2 regions of the Peribacillus sp. NPDC046944 genome follow, and region 1 is predicted to be linked to the other one. Evidence: riboswitches for the same ligand, from Rfam matches in the RefSeq annotation. Region 1 holds a riboswitch; the other holds the start of a gene.
The links. A riboswitch is a leader RNA that binds a small molecule or an ion and turns the genes downstream of it on or off. The one in region 1 is predicted to bind thiamine pyrophosphate.

Region 1 (6,197 bases):
GAAATTTACAATTCTACAGTACCTTCGAGGATGGTCACTGCGGATACAGAACCAGTTACAGTAGAATCACGGCTCAAATGGTTTGAGGAACATCATATTCTCAAACGGCCATTATATATGATCATACATGATGGAAAAACAGCTGGGTGGATGAGTTTTCAATCTTTTTATGGTAGACCCGCATATGATTTTACCGCTGAAATTAGCATCTATATAGATGAGGAGTTCCGTGGGAAAGGAATTGGACAACTTTCAATCCAAAAGGCTATAGAGGTGAGTCCGAAGATAGGGATTAAGACACTTCTTGGATTTATTTTCGCACACAATGCACCAAGTATTAAGCTTTTTTCAAAATTTGGTTTTGAAAAATGGGCGCATTTACCGAAAATAGCAGAACTCGATGGAGTGGAACGCGATTTGGTCATTCTTGGTAAACGTGTCACTACATGACTTCCATTGCAAAAGGCGATTGCCTGGATTTGAATGGTCTAGTGGGATGTACTGATTATTCGCGACAAACTCCCAGGAATTTTATATGTGTGACCGCATTCAATAAAGAATCCAACTCTTGACTTGCTTGAATGGTCATCCTGCTTGTCAAACCATAATTTTTTGCTAACATAATCATTTCTTTTCGTTTTTCTTCAATTTTTTCAACTGTTGTTATATGAGGAGGCTTCAATATAATCACTTCCTATTTTTCAATTATTTTACATTTTTATCATAACCAAAGCACTAGGCGAAATCAATCATTTTACATGTTTTAAATATGTTATTTCACTAGTGAAATGTGACAAAATACCCATTATATTTTTCTATTTTGTACTTTTTATGTCAGTTCAAAGAGAAAAAGCATTTGCCTTTACACAGCAAATGCTTTTTCTCTTTGATTGTTCACTATAGGTTAACTAAGTCATGCACTCTGGAGGTGACTCATTACCTGATTTATCTATAACAATCTTATATTCATCTTCAAGAGCTTTTAATGGAGCATCATAGAGATGCTTTTCATCAGAGGTTTTGTATACACCATTTGATAATAGTTCTTCTATCAACAATGCTCTCCTCTGTTCTTTTTTCTCGAAAAACTCTGCCATATGAATGGCCCCTTTCCTTTTATTCATATTTTCCACATATAATGCCCCTAATCTTATAGGCTTTGCTAAAGCCAAAATATATATACCTGTTGTACGGGATTCTTAAACCCTATTTGACAAAAATAAAAACCCCTTCTAATCCAAGAAGAGGTCGACAGAGGTCCGTTCGTCTCTTCTTATCTTCCAAGCGATTGCTTGTTGGAAGAAGCACAGTTCCCCGATGGGTCTGTTGCCGAGGTTTCATAGGGCCAAGTCCCTCCACCTCTCTGGATAAGAATACAGAATATAAATGATTTTGACATGATTTTATCCCACTTGCAAGGATAAGTCAATTGCATTCAAATAATTTTTAATTTTTAATTTTTATATTATTTTTCCGTGTGCCCTTTTAGCACAAGGTAAGACCATATCCCTATTTTGCTAATAACTATATTTTCCTCCAATTGACCGTGGGTTAGGTATGCTCCATTTGCCAATGGGGATTTTATCCTACTACCCCTTTCACGCCACAAGATACTCATAAAATTCTATTGGATTCAAAGGTTGCATTTTCCTTTTTATCTGATATGATGACAATAATCACATACGAAATACCACTAGGGGAGTCTTCTAAAAGACTGAGATGGAATGATGTTCCGGACCCTTTGAACCTGATCCGGGTGATGCCGGCGGAGGAAAGTGGATGATATCGTCGTCGTATATTTGACTTCATCCATCTGCCCCGTTCCGTTTTCAGGAACGGGGTTTTCGTTTAATTGAATAATAAACTGCTAGGGGAGCCATTAATAGGCTGAGAATCAAACCCTTTGTACCTGATCTGGTCATACCAGCGGAGGAAAGCAGGTTGAAAAAGGGATTCGTACATTCCTAGAACAGCCGCTTTCTATATGAAAGCGGCTGTTCTTCATTTTTGGACACTCCCCTCCTTTGTATGTGAATGAATTATAAGGGGGAAAAATCATGGCGAAAACCCAAATGAAAACTTTCAGTGCTAGACTTCACGAACGTTCAAAAGAAATTTGGAAAAAGAATCATACTCATCCTTTCGTTCAAGCAATTGGAGACGGGACACTATCAGAAAAGAAATTCGCCTATTACTTAAAGCAGGACTATATCTATCTTATGGATTATGCCAAGCTTTTTGCCTTAGGGACCATCAAGGCCACTAACCTTGAGATCATGACCAAATTTGCGAGTATTTTAAATGAGACTCTACAGGTAGAAATGGATTTGCATAGGAGCTACTGCAAGGAGTTCGGAATTAGTTCTGAGGAATTGGAAAATACCGAACCAACTCCGATTACCCTTGCCTATACAGGTTATATGCTCAATGCTGCCCATCATGGAACTTTAGCCGACCTTATTGCCTGCTTACTTCCTTGTGCCTGGGATTACTATGAAATTGGCTCGTTATTAAAAGAACAAAATGGTCCAGCACTAGAAACAAATCGTTATATCGCTTGGATTCAATCGTATGCATCCCCCGAATTCGCAGATGCGCACAAATGGTTGGCCAAGCTGTTAGACGAACTGACGGAAGATATGCCTGAGGGGGAATTGAAAAGATTAGAGAAACACTTTTTAATGACCTCCCGATATGAATATTTATTTTGGGACATGGTTCACAACGAACAGGATTGGCCTCTTTAAATGCTAGATACTGGTAACTTGTTACGGAAAATGACGTTGACTAGCTTGTTCACGGCCATCACTACCCTGACTAGCTCATTCGTTTACATCCCTGTTGGTTTTGCGAAGGTGTTTCCTATTCAACATGTAACCAACGTCATGACAGCCGTTATGTTGGGGCCGCTTTTTGCTGTGACCCAGGCCTTTTTAGTATCCCTTATCAGGAACATGACAGGTACAGGTTCCATTTTTGCATTTCCGGGAAGCATGGTTGGTGCCCTGCTGGCGGCCTTCCTCTACCAAAAAACAAGAAGGATGGGACACGCCTGCTTGGGAGAAATAGTGGGGACAGGCATTCTCGGATCCATCGCCTGTTATCCGATCGCGCTTTTATTATTGGGAAAAAAAGCGGCACTTTTTGGTTTTCTGCCAGCTTTTCTTCTTAGTTCTTTAACGGGCGCAATTATAGGCTTTCTTTTATTGAAAGTTCTCTTAAAAAATCATTATATGAAGGGGTTTTTTTATGAAAAGGGCACTAACGATCGCCGGATCTGACTCTGGGGGCGGAGCCGGCATCCAAGCTGATTTAAAAACATTTTCGGCCCATCGGGTTTATGGCATGTCTGTTATCACCGCCGTTACGGCACAGAATACCTTGGAAGTTCGATCTGTACAGCCCATCGATCTCCCTGTGATCACCGATCAAATTGCGGCCGTATTTGAAGACATTCGTGTCGACGCAGTAAAAATAGGGATGCTTGGATCAAAGGAGACGGTCGAAACCGTCGCCCATTCAATAAAATTATTTAAACCGGCTATCGTCGTCCTTGATCCTGTCATGATTTCCAAAAGTGGACACCATCTGTTAGATGAGAGGGCCGTTTCGTCGTTAAAAATCGATTTACTTCCACTTGCTACACTTGTCACGCCGAATATACCGGAAGCAGAGGTCCTTACCGGATTCCCGATCCGGACGAAGCAGGACTTTTATAAGGCATGTACCGCTATTCTGGAACTGGGTCCGAAGGCTGTTTTACTGAAAGGAGGACATGCAGCAGGAAATCCAAATGATCTCTTTTATGATGGCAAGGAGTTCTCTTGGATCAAGGGTGAACGCATTCATACGAAAAATACGCATGGAACTGGCTGTACCCTTTCCTCTGCCATTGCATCTAATCTTGCTAATGGACTTCCTTTAGCGACGTCCATTGAACAAGCGAAAATCTATATTTCAGAAGCGATACGAAATAGCTTAGAACTCGGTAAGGGACACGGACCCGTTCACCATTTCCATCAATTTTATAAAAAGGAACGGAGTGATTTCACATGAATACATCCGTTGCAGACTTATTTGGCAGAGTGAGAAAGAAACAACCACTCGTCCACCAAATCACCAACTTTGTTACTGCAAATGATTGTGCCAATGCTACCCTGGCAATTGGTGGTTCTCCCGTTATGACTTCCAATCCAAAAGAAGTGGCGGACATGGTCAAACTGGCACAAGCACTGGTGATTAACTTAGGTACACTGGATGATGTTCCCTTGGAGGCGATGGCGATTGCCGGGAAAACAGCGAACGATTGCCATATACCCGTAATTTTAGATCCTGTGGGCGTCGGTTCCACCCCTTACCGAACAGAGAAAGCGATGGAACTGCTCGATTCAATCACTGTCCAGATTATTCGCGGCAATGCAAGTGAAGTCCATCGGCTAATGGGAGGCGATATCGTCACGCGAGGGGTCGATTCAGGACCCCTTTCCATGAGCAATGCAGAACTATCCCTACGTGCTGCTAGAAAACTGAAGAGTGTTGTCGTCGTGAGTGGAGCCAAGGATGCCGTTAGTGACTCTTCACGTACGTCCATCATCGATAATGGAAGCCCTCTTTTAACAAAGGTGACCGGCACCGGCTGTATGTCGACGGCCTTGATTGGGGTCTTCTGCGGAATTACGGAGGATTACTATTCAGCTGCTATCGCAGGAATTTCAACCATGAGCATCTCTGGTGAGCTTGCTGCCAGAACCCTTGAAAAAAATGATGGCACAGGGACATACCGGACACGGATTATCGATGCCATCTCAGGAATGAATGATTCCATATGGAAATACGAGGTGAAAATGCATGAAGAAAGTGCCATTTGATTTGAGCCTTTATTTAGTCACGGAAGAATCATTAGCCGTCGAGGACATGACCACTATCATCACCGAGGCGGTTTCAGGCGGAGTTACGGCCGTCCAACTTAGAGAAAAGCAGGCATCTTCCCTTACTTTTTATCAAAAAGCTTCTCTATTAAAAGGGGTCCTTGATGAACTTTCGATTCCGTTAATCATTAATGACCGCGTGGATATTGCGCTTGCTGTAGGAGCGGATGGAATTCATGTTGGGCAGGATGACCTTCCTCTTCCCATCATCAAGACCCTTGTTCCTGACAATATGATCATTGGAGTATCCGTCTCTACCTTGGAGGAGGCCCTTGAAGCTGAAAACAATGGCGCTGACTATATTGGTGTTGGCTCTGTATTCCCGACAAAAACGAAACAAGACGCAACTGCTTTGAAAAAAGGGGAACTGGAGAGAATTTGTCACAGTACCTCGATTCCTGCCGTTGCGATCGGTGGGATTACAGCGGATAATATCAACAGGCTTTCTAAAAGTGGAATTGCCGGTGCTGCGGTCGTCTCTGCCATTACACAGGCAAAAAATCCAATGGACGTGGCTACACTCCTTTCATACACTATAAAAAGATTCACTAATTAATAGAAGGAGGATGCTCATTTCGAGTCATCCTCCTTCCTTTATGAAAGAATGGTATTCTTCGTTTCTTTTCCAAATGCCACAGCAACAGCACCAATTAAAATTGCGATTGTAAAAATCGTGAAGATGGTCGATATCGCTGTATCTCCAGCAACTAGATACCCGACAAGCAACGGCCCCAAAATGCCCCCGACGCGTCCGACTCCAGCTGCTAACCCCGTCCCGGTTCCACGAATGACGGTTGGATACTGTTCAGGTGTATACGCATAAAGCGCCCCCCATGCACCTAAGTTGAAAAACGATAGGAACATGCCGGATACGATCAAGAGTGATAAGCCTTCAGCGGAGCCAAAGAAAAATGCACTACCTGCCGTTCCTATTAAATATGTAATCAATACGAACTTACGCCCCATCTTCTCTATCAACCACGCAGCAGAGAAATAACCAGGCAATTGGGCTAACGTCATGATCAATACATATTCAAAACTCTGAATCATGCTGAAGCCCTTCATGACCATGACACTTGGTAACCATAAAAACATGCCGTAATAGGAAAAGACCACACAAAACCAAAGAATCCATAAAACAAGTGTCTGACGTGCGTGCCCTTTTTGCCAGACCATTTTCATGTTGTTCAGCACAGACGGTCTCTGTTTCTTTTCAAGCTCCGTATATTTAGGAGAATCGGGTAATTTCAAACGTAGATATAGAGCATA
Region 2 (6,197 bases), on a different contig from region 1:
ACTGACCATAATCTGACCCATTGCGATGACGGTATCTATTTCAAAGGTCTCTTTTTTCAAAATCAGTATATCTGCGTCCCTTTCCGTTTCCACCCGTCCTTTATTAGTTAGCTTCAAAATATTCGCGGGATTTTCCGTGACCACACGGATGGAATCCTCTATCGAAACTCCATCATCGATAATCGCATCGACAACCGATTCATACAGCGACATGCAGGTCCCCATACTCAGTCCGGATATATTTCCGTTGCCATCAAATTCCGGAAGGCTAGCCTGTCCATCTGATGTAAGCGTGATGTTGCGGATATCAACACCTTCGTCGAGGGCTCTCCTTATTGCCGTGCTTGCTTTTACTTCCCCTTCATCCAGGAATTTTTGAATGGTACTTGTCGTGAAATCGATGTACCCGCCTTTTTTGGCAAATTGTATCCCGGCCTCAAACAAATGCGGGTTCCGGTTCATATGTGTAGGGTAGAACTGTGTAATCGGAATTTCCGTCGTCCTGACGACTTCCTCGATTACCTGTACATGATCCAAGCTATCCCCGACATGTATATTAACGATACCGGCTTTCCCGGACAAAAGTCCTCCATTCCTGGCCTGCGACGCAAGTTTTGCAAGCTCTGCCACGGTTGGCTGTGAAGAACGGTGATCGGCAATGGCAATTTCACCAACTCCAATGATTTTATCCACTAAGATTAAATCATCTTCAATCTTGTCCATTAGGGTCTTCACCGGGACTTGGTACGAACCTGTTTGAACGAAGCAACTAATCCCTTCTTCTTCTAGGGCCCTCGCTTTAGCAAGCAAGTCCGGCATCGTCCTTGTCGTTCCATCCGTGCCAATGACCCCGACTAATGTCGTGATACCGGCTAGCGTCGCATCGGTCAACTGAATTTCGGGCGTTCTTGTTTTGAATCCCCCTTCACCGCCGCCACCGATGATATGAACATGTGCATCGATAAAACCTGGTACAATGATTCGACCGTTCGCGTCAATCACTTGCATTTCAACGAAATTGGCAGGGACGTCGATTTTATCCTCAATGAAGCCAATTTGTTTTCCGACCAACAAAACGTCTTTCTTACCTATGTATTCCGGCGTATAAACCTCACCATTCTTTATCAGTGTCAGCATAGGGCCAAACTCCCTCCAAGTTTAAATATTCTAATAGGTTTCAAAACGATATACGCGGGTAAATATACACCATAACCCAATTACATGAATTCAAAAGAACTTAACTTAGTTTTTCTATCTTATAAGTATTACGGCACAAGCATTTAATTATATAAAAATTAAAGGAGTAAACAACCATGAACAAAGTAATTTCTGCTGATATTAAAACAAATACACGATTATCCATGCGTCAAATCATGAACTTATACCAAGTGACAAAAGAATTCAAAGGAAACATCTACTTTATCTGCAATCATAAAATGGTCGATGCCACAAAACTTTCAACATTTGTATCATTCGTTCTCATTCTACAAGAGTGTGTGGATATGAAAGTGATCCTAGAAGGACAAAATGTACATGCAATGCTGGAAAAGGTTCAGGCCATTTGTAAAGAAAATGATGAAAAAATAGGATTTCACTCCAACCAAACCGTTGGGATTTAATATACGAAAAAAAATTACATATAAATGAGGTGTATAGATATGAGAACCATTTTAATGATTATCGGGGCTATCGTCGTAATCGGTTTAGTTGTAAATTTCATCTTTTAATGAGGGAAAAAAAGCTGTCAATAATGACAGCTTTTTTTCATTTACTGGGAATATGGATATATCCCCAATCATCACCAAGGAAAATCCCATGTTTTCCACTTACCAAGCCCCTCCTTGATTTCATTCCCCTTATCAATCCAATATTGCTTCCTTTCCTCTTCTTCTTCCTTTTCCTGCTGTTCCGCTATCAATGGTCCGATGTCTTCTGCATGAAATGATTCAGCCGTTTCGTTCTGTAAGGCCTGAGCCATGATCTTTTGAAAGATGAGTGTACTTCCCTGGCTGCTGTTAGTGGTTAAATAATGTTCTTTATCCGTTTTATCGTAGCCAGCCCATACAGCTCCTACTAAAGAAGGGGTGTATCCCACGAACCATTGATCCTTCACACCTGATATTCCTTCGATCGGGACCTGTGTGGATCCTGTCTTTCCTGCGATTTCATAGCCAGAGACCGCGGCATTTTTAGCCGTTCCATAGTTAACTGTCCCAAGAAGCATCGCATTCATCTTATCGACGACATCCTTCGAAGCCACCTTTGTCTTCTTTTCCTTCCAGGCTGCTATTTCTTTCCCATCCGTGTCTTCTATTTTTATAATGGCATGCGCTTCGTTTCGCTTTCCTTCATTTGCAAACGCCGCATAAGCTCCTGCCATTTGGAGTGGGGACACCCCTTTATCCATCCCGCCTAAGGCTATCGATAGATTTCGGTCATTTTTTTTGTCATAAGGAATCCCAAACCGTTTGAGCGCATCCAGCCCCTTGTCGATTCCAATTTCATTCAGGAGCCAAACGGTTGGCACATTCAAGGAATTCATCACGGCTTCATACATTGGGACCTCCCCTTTATAAGTGCCGCTCAAATTCGATGGTTCATAATTCCCGAACTCCATCTTCTCGTCTTTTAAAGAGTCGGTCATTTCATATCCTTCTTCAATTGCCGGTGTATAAACAGCGAGCGGTTTAATCGACGAACCAGGAGATCTTTTCAGTTGCGTCGCCCGATTATATCCCATGAATTGATGCTCGCCCCTCCCCCCAACAAGTGCCTTAATGCCGCCTGTTTTAGGATGAAGAAGGACCGTCCCACTTTGCACCAATATGTCATTGCTTGTCCCAGAAGGGAAATTGGCATCCTGGCTATAGACTGATTCGGCAGCCTGCTGCATCGGTTGATCTAATGTGGTATATATTCTATAGCCCCTAGTGAGTAATTGCTGGAGCTCCAATCCATACATGGTGGAGGCTTCAGATAGGACATGGTCTATATAATAAGGATACTTCCCTTTTAAAGGATCTGTATCTTCACCTAACTGTAGTGATACTTCATCCTTTTTGGCAGAAGCCGCTTCCTCTTCGGTCAAATATCCGTGTTCGGTCATTCTAGACAGTACCAAATCCCGTCGTTTAACCGCCCCTTCTGGATTTTTGTACGGATCAAGCTTGGAAGGCAAGTTAATGACCCCAGCAAGCAAAGCCCCTTCGGCGACGGTTAACTCAGAAACATCTTTTGAAAAATATATGTTCGCTGCCTTTTTGAGTCCCCATGCTCCATGTCCAAAATAAACTTGATTCACATACATTTCTAAAATTTCATCCTTTGTATACGTACGTTCCAATTCTTGAGCGATGAAAAACTCTTCTATCTTTCTTTTCAAGGTCCGATCTGATTCAAGCATGGTGATTTTTACAAGTTGTTGGGTAAGTGTGCTCCCGCCTTCAACAACGCTTTTCGCCTTGACATTTTTCACCATCGCACGCATGATCGCTTGATAATCTATGCCATGATGTTCATAAAAACGGTGATCCTCAATGGATACGACCGCTTGAATGAGATGTTCCGGGATCTCCTCTATCGCGACGCCTTCCGATTTATTAGCCGTGACGGTACTGGCTAAGTTCCCATCCTCGTCATAAATCTTGGTCGGTTGCTGAAGTTGATCCTGGAGATTGCTTATATCCACAGTTTGTTTAAAATATATGAACAAACCGGCTCCCACTACGACAATGATTGATATAATTATAAGACCTATTTTCAATAACGCTCTCATTTGTACCCCCATTTTCCCAGATGCGACATGCTCCATTAAAAATATTTTGCCCTTTTTATGAAAGAAAACTCTTGCAATGGCTAAAAGGGAAAACAAATTCCACAACATTTTTCCCATTATCCTTTTCCATACAAAGTGCCTACAATATTTCTCCCTTTCATGCCTAGTCTTTTCTTTTTCCATACCCTTTACCCACATTTATAAATCAATATACACCTGAAAAAGGCATGAAACCAATAAAAACGGGTATATAACCTATAATGACAAATTATGGGGAGAGATGATCTTAGATGAAACAATTAAAACGTATCGTCGCCGCTTATGATGGAAATGAAGAGAGCAACCGCGCCGTGGAATATGGAGCTTCATTAAAAAAGGCCTTTCCGGAAGCTGAATTGACCATTGTTCAAGTTCTGAATCCAAAAGGTGAAAGCCGTATCCTCGAGAGTGCATCCGCTCCTGGGTTCGTACCGGCAGCAGGATTTTATGTCGACCCTTCACAAACGCATCCCGTAACAGAAGTAGAACAACAAAGTCAAATGCACATGAACGATACTCCCACCGTTCATGAAAACAATGTGAGGATGGCTGAAAGCAATATGATGAGGTTGCTCAGTGAATGCCAGGTTAATGGAAATATCGAGATTTTAGAGGGAAATGCCACGGATAGCATATGTGACTATGCAAAGCGGACGAACGCCGATTTAATCATCGTCGGCAACAGTGCAAAAAGCGGCCTGGAAAAGTTCTTCCTCGGAAGCACCAGCAGTTCCATAGCCAAGCAGGCACCATGCTCGGTATTTATTGCAAAATAATGGAGAAAAGGACCGGCTCATAATCGAGCCGGCCCTTTTAAAAGGTCTGTCTTTAGATGGCTTTCTTCAACAAGACATTCGAAGCAGCCGAATAGAGCACCATTACCACGATTGCTGATAAAATAAAACTAAACAGCATATATGTCCCATTGTAAATCAAGGAATAGAGGACGACTGGTTGCCCATCTGGCGCATATTCCCCAAAGAAAACGATACCTGCTGTAAAATGGCAAAGAAACCTCAGGAAGCTCCCCACAAACATGCCACAAACCGCATATATATCCCCTCTTAACCGTTTTCCCCCTTTACGGTTATTCACAAATTTATTCATGAACAACCCGGATAATCCCACGGCGGTAAAAGCAAGGAAATATTCGATAAATCCTTGAAGCGGCGTTGCCAGAAATGCCAAACCAGTGGCAATCTGCAAAAGCCCCAATAGTAAACCGGTGGCCATTCCGCCCTTGATTCCCCAACGATAGGCCATTAAGAATATCGGTACCATGGCAATGGAAATCGATCCCCCCTGTGGCCATATCCTTGCAAAGACAAAACCGGAGACTATATCCAGCAGTAATGCCAATGCAGAAAAAATCGCGACCTCTGTCATGAATAATGTTTTATGTTTCATCATCTCTCACCCTTCTCCACGTGCAAAAGTGCCCATGAGTCCCGTGTCGCTTTTTCGGCATGCAAAAAAGCAACACCAGGGCGGTAATGGATGCCCAGTATTGCTATCCAAAACCACATCCCTACGCTAGTACTAACTAACAGGTTCATAGGGTCTGAACTCAACCGTTCACTCTCAGCCATCTTGGCTCCCCTTGTGGAAGTATTTAATTTTTGTTCCTCGGTTAGAATATACTACTAGTTTCTCTAATTGACAAGTAAATAACACGATTATATCCACGAGCGTTTTTCCCTATTACTGGTTATATTTTTTCATCCAGCCAACTTCTTTACATGGCCTCAATACACATGCCATATGCCAAGTTAGATGGATAAAGACGACAATTTTTCTATAGACTCACTAGGGTTCAATTTGATATCTTTATAAAGGTTATTTTGCACGAGGGGGAAAAGACATGGATAAACATTCAATTTCTGCTGAAAAGGGCGCCTATATCAGTATAGCCGCATACATATTCTTGTCGGCCCTCAAATTAACGTTTGGTTACTTTGGAGACTCGAAAGGACTTTGGGCAGATGGTTTAAACAACACGACCGATATCATTGCCTCTGTCGCTGTATTAATAGGCTTAAAAATATCAAGGCGACCACCTGATAATAATCATTCATACGGTCATCTGAGAGCTGAAACCGTAGCGTCTCTGGTTGCCGCCTTCATTATGATCACCGTCGGATTACAGGTCATATACAGCGCCATCGAATCATTCTTTTCGCAGGATGCGACAGTTGTACCGAATATGTTCACAGCTTATGTCGCTTTATTCTCCGCCATCTTCATGTACGGGGTTTATCGTTACAACTTGGCTTTAAGCAAAAAAATAAACAGCGCCTCCATCCATGCTGTCGCACAGGACAACCGTTCTGATGCTCTTGTCAGTATCGGTGCTTTCGTAGGTATTATCGGTACCACAATCGGC

Region 2: another riboswitch for thiamine pyrophosphate. It lies ahead of thiT (energy-coupled thiamine transporter ThiT); the one in region 1 lies ahead of tenA (thiaminase II).

Annotation. Positions count from the first base shown of each region.
Region 1 covers NZ_JBNNML010000004.1:75,965-82,161, reverse strand. The annotation lists gene ACQKIC_RS08640 (N-acetyltransferase family protein) at 1-450, shown strand, start outside; gene ACQKIC_RS08635 (aspartyl-phosphate phosphatase Spo0E family protein) at 506-682, opposite strand; gene ACQKIC_RS08630 (Fur-regulated basic protein FbpA) at 909-1,172, opposite strand; SAM riboswitch class I at 1,271-1,374, opposite strand; TPP riboswitch at 1,686-1,791, shown strand; TPP riboswitch at 1,860-1,952, shown strand; gene tenA (thiaminase II) at 2,058-2,747, shown strand; gene thiW (energy coupling factor transporter S component ThiW) at 2,748-3,281, shown strand; gene thiD (bifunctional hydroxymethylpyrimidine kinase/phosphomethylpyrimidine kinase) at 3,250-4,056, shown strand; gene thiM (hydroxyethylthiazole kinase) at 4,053-4,868, shown strand; gene thiE (thiamine phosphate synthase) at 4,849-5,484, shown strand; gene ACQKIC_RS08600 (MFS transporter) at 5,523-6,197, opposite strand, start outside.
Region 2 covers NZ_JBNNML010000010.1:74,085-80,281, forward strand. The annotation lists gene iadA (beta-aspartyl-peptidase) at 1-1,137, opposite strand, end outside; gene ACQKIC_RS17140 (hypothetical protein) at 1,314-1,619, shown strand; gene ACQKIC_RS17145 (transglycosylase domain-containing protein) at 1,799-3,775, opposite strand; gene ACQKIC_RS17150 (universal stress protein) at 4,066-4,590, shown strand; gene thiT (energy-coupled thiamine transporter ThiT) at 4,643-5,224, opposite strand; TPP riboswitch at 5,323-5,425, opposite strand; gene ACQKIC_RS17160 (cation diffusion facilitator family transporter) at 5,676-6,197, shown strand, end outside.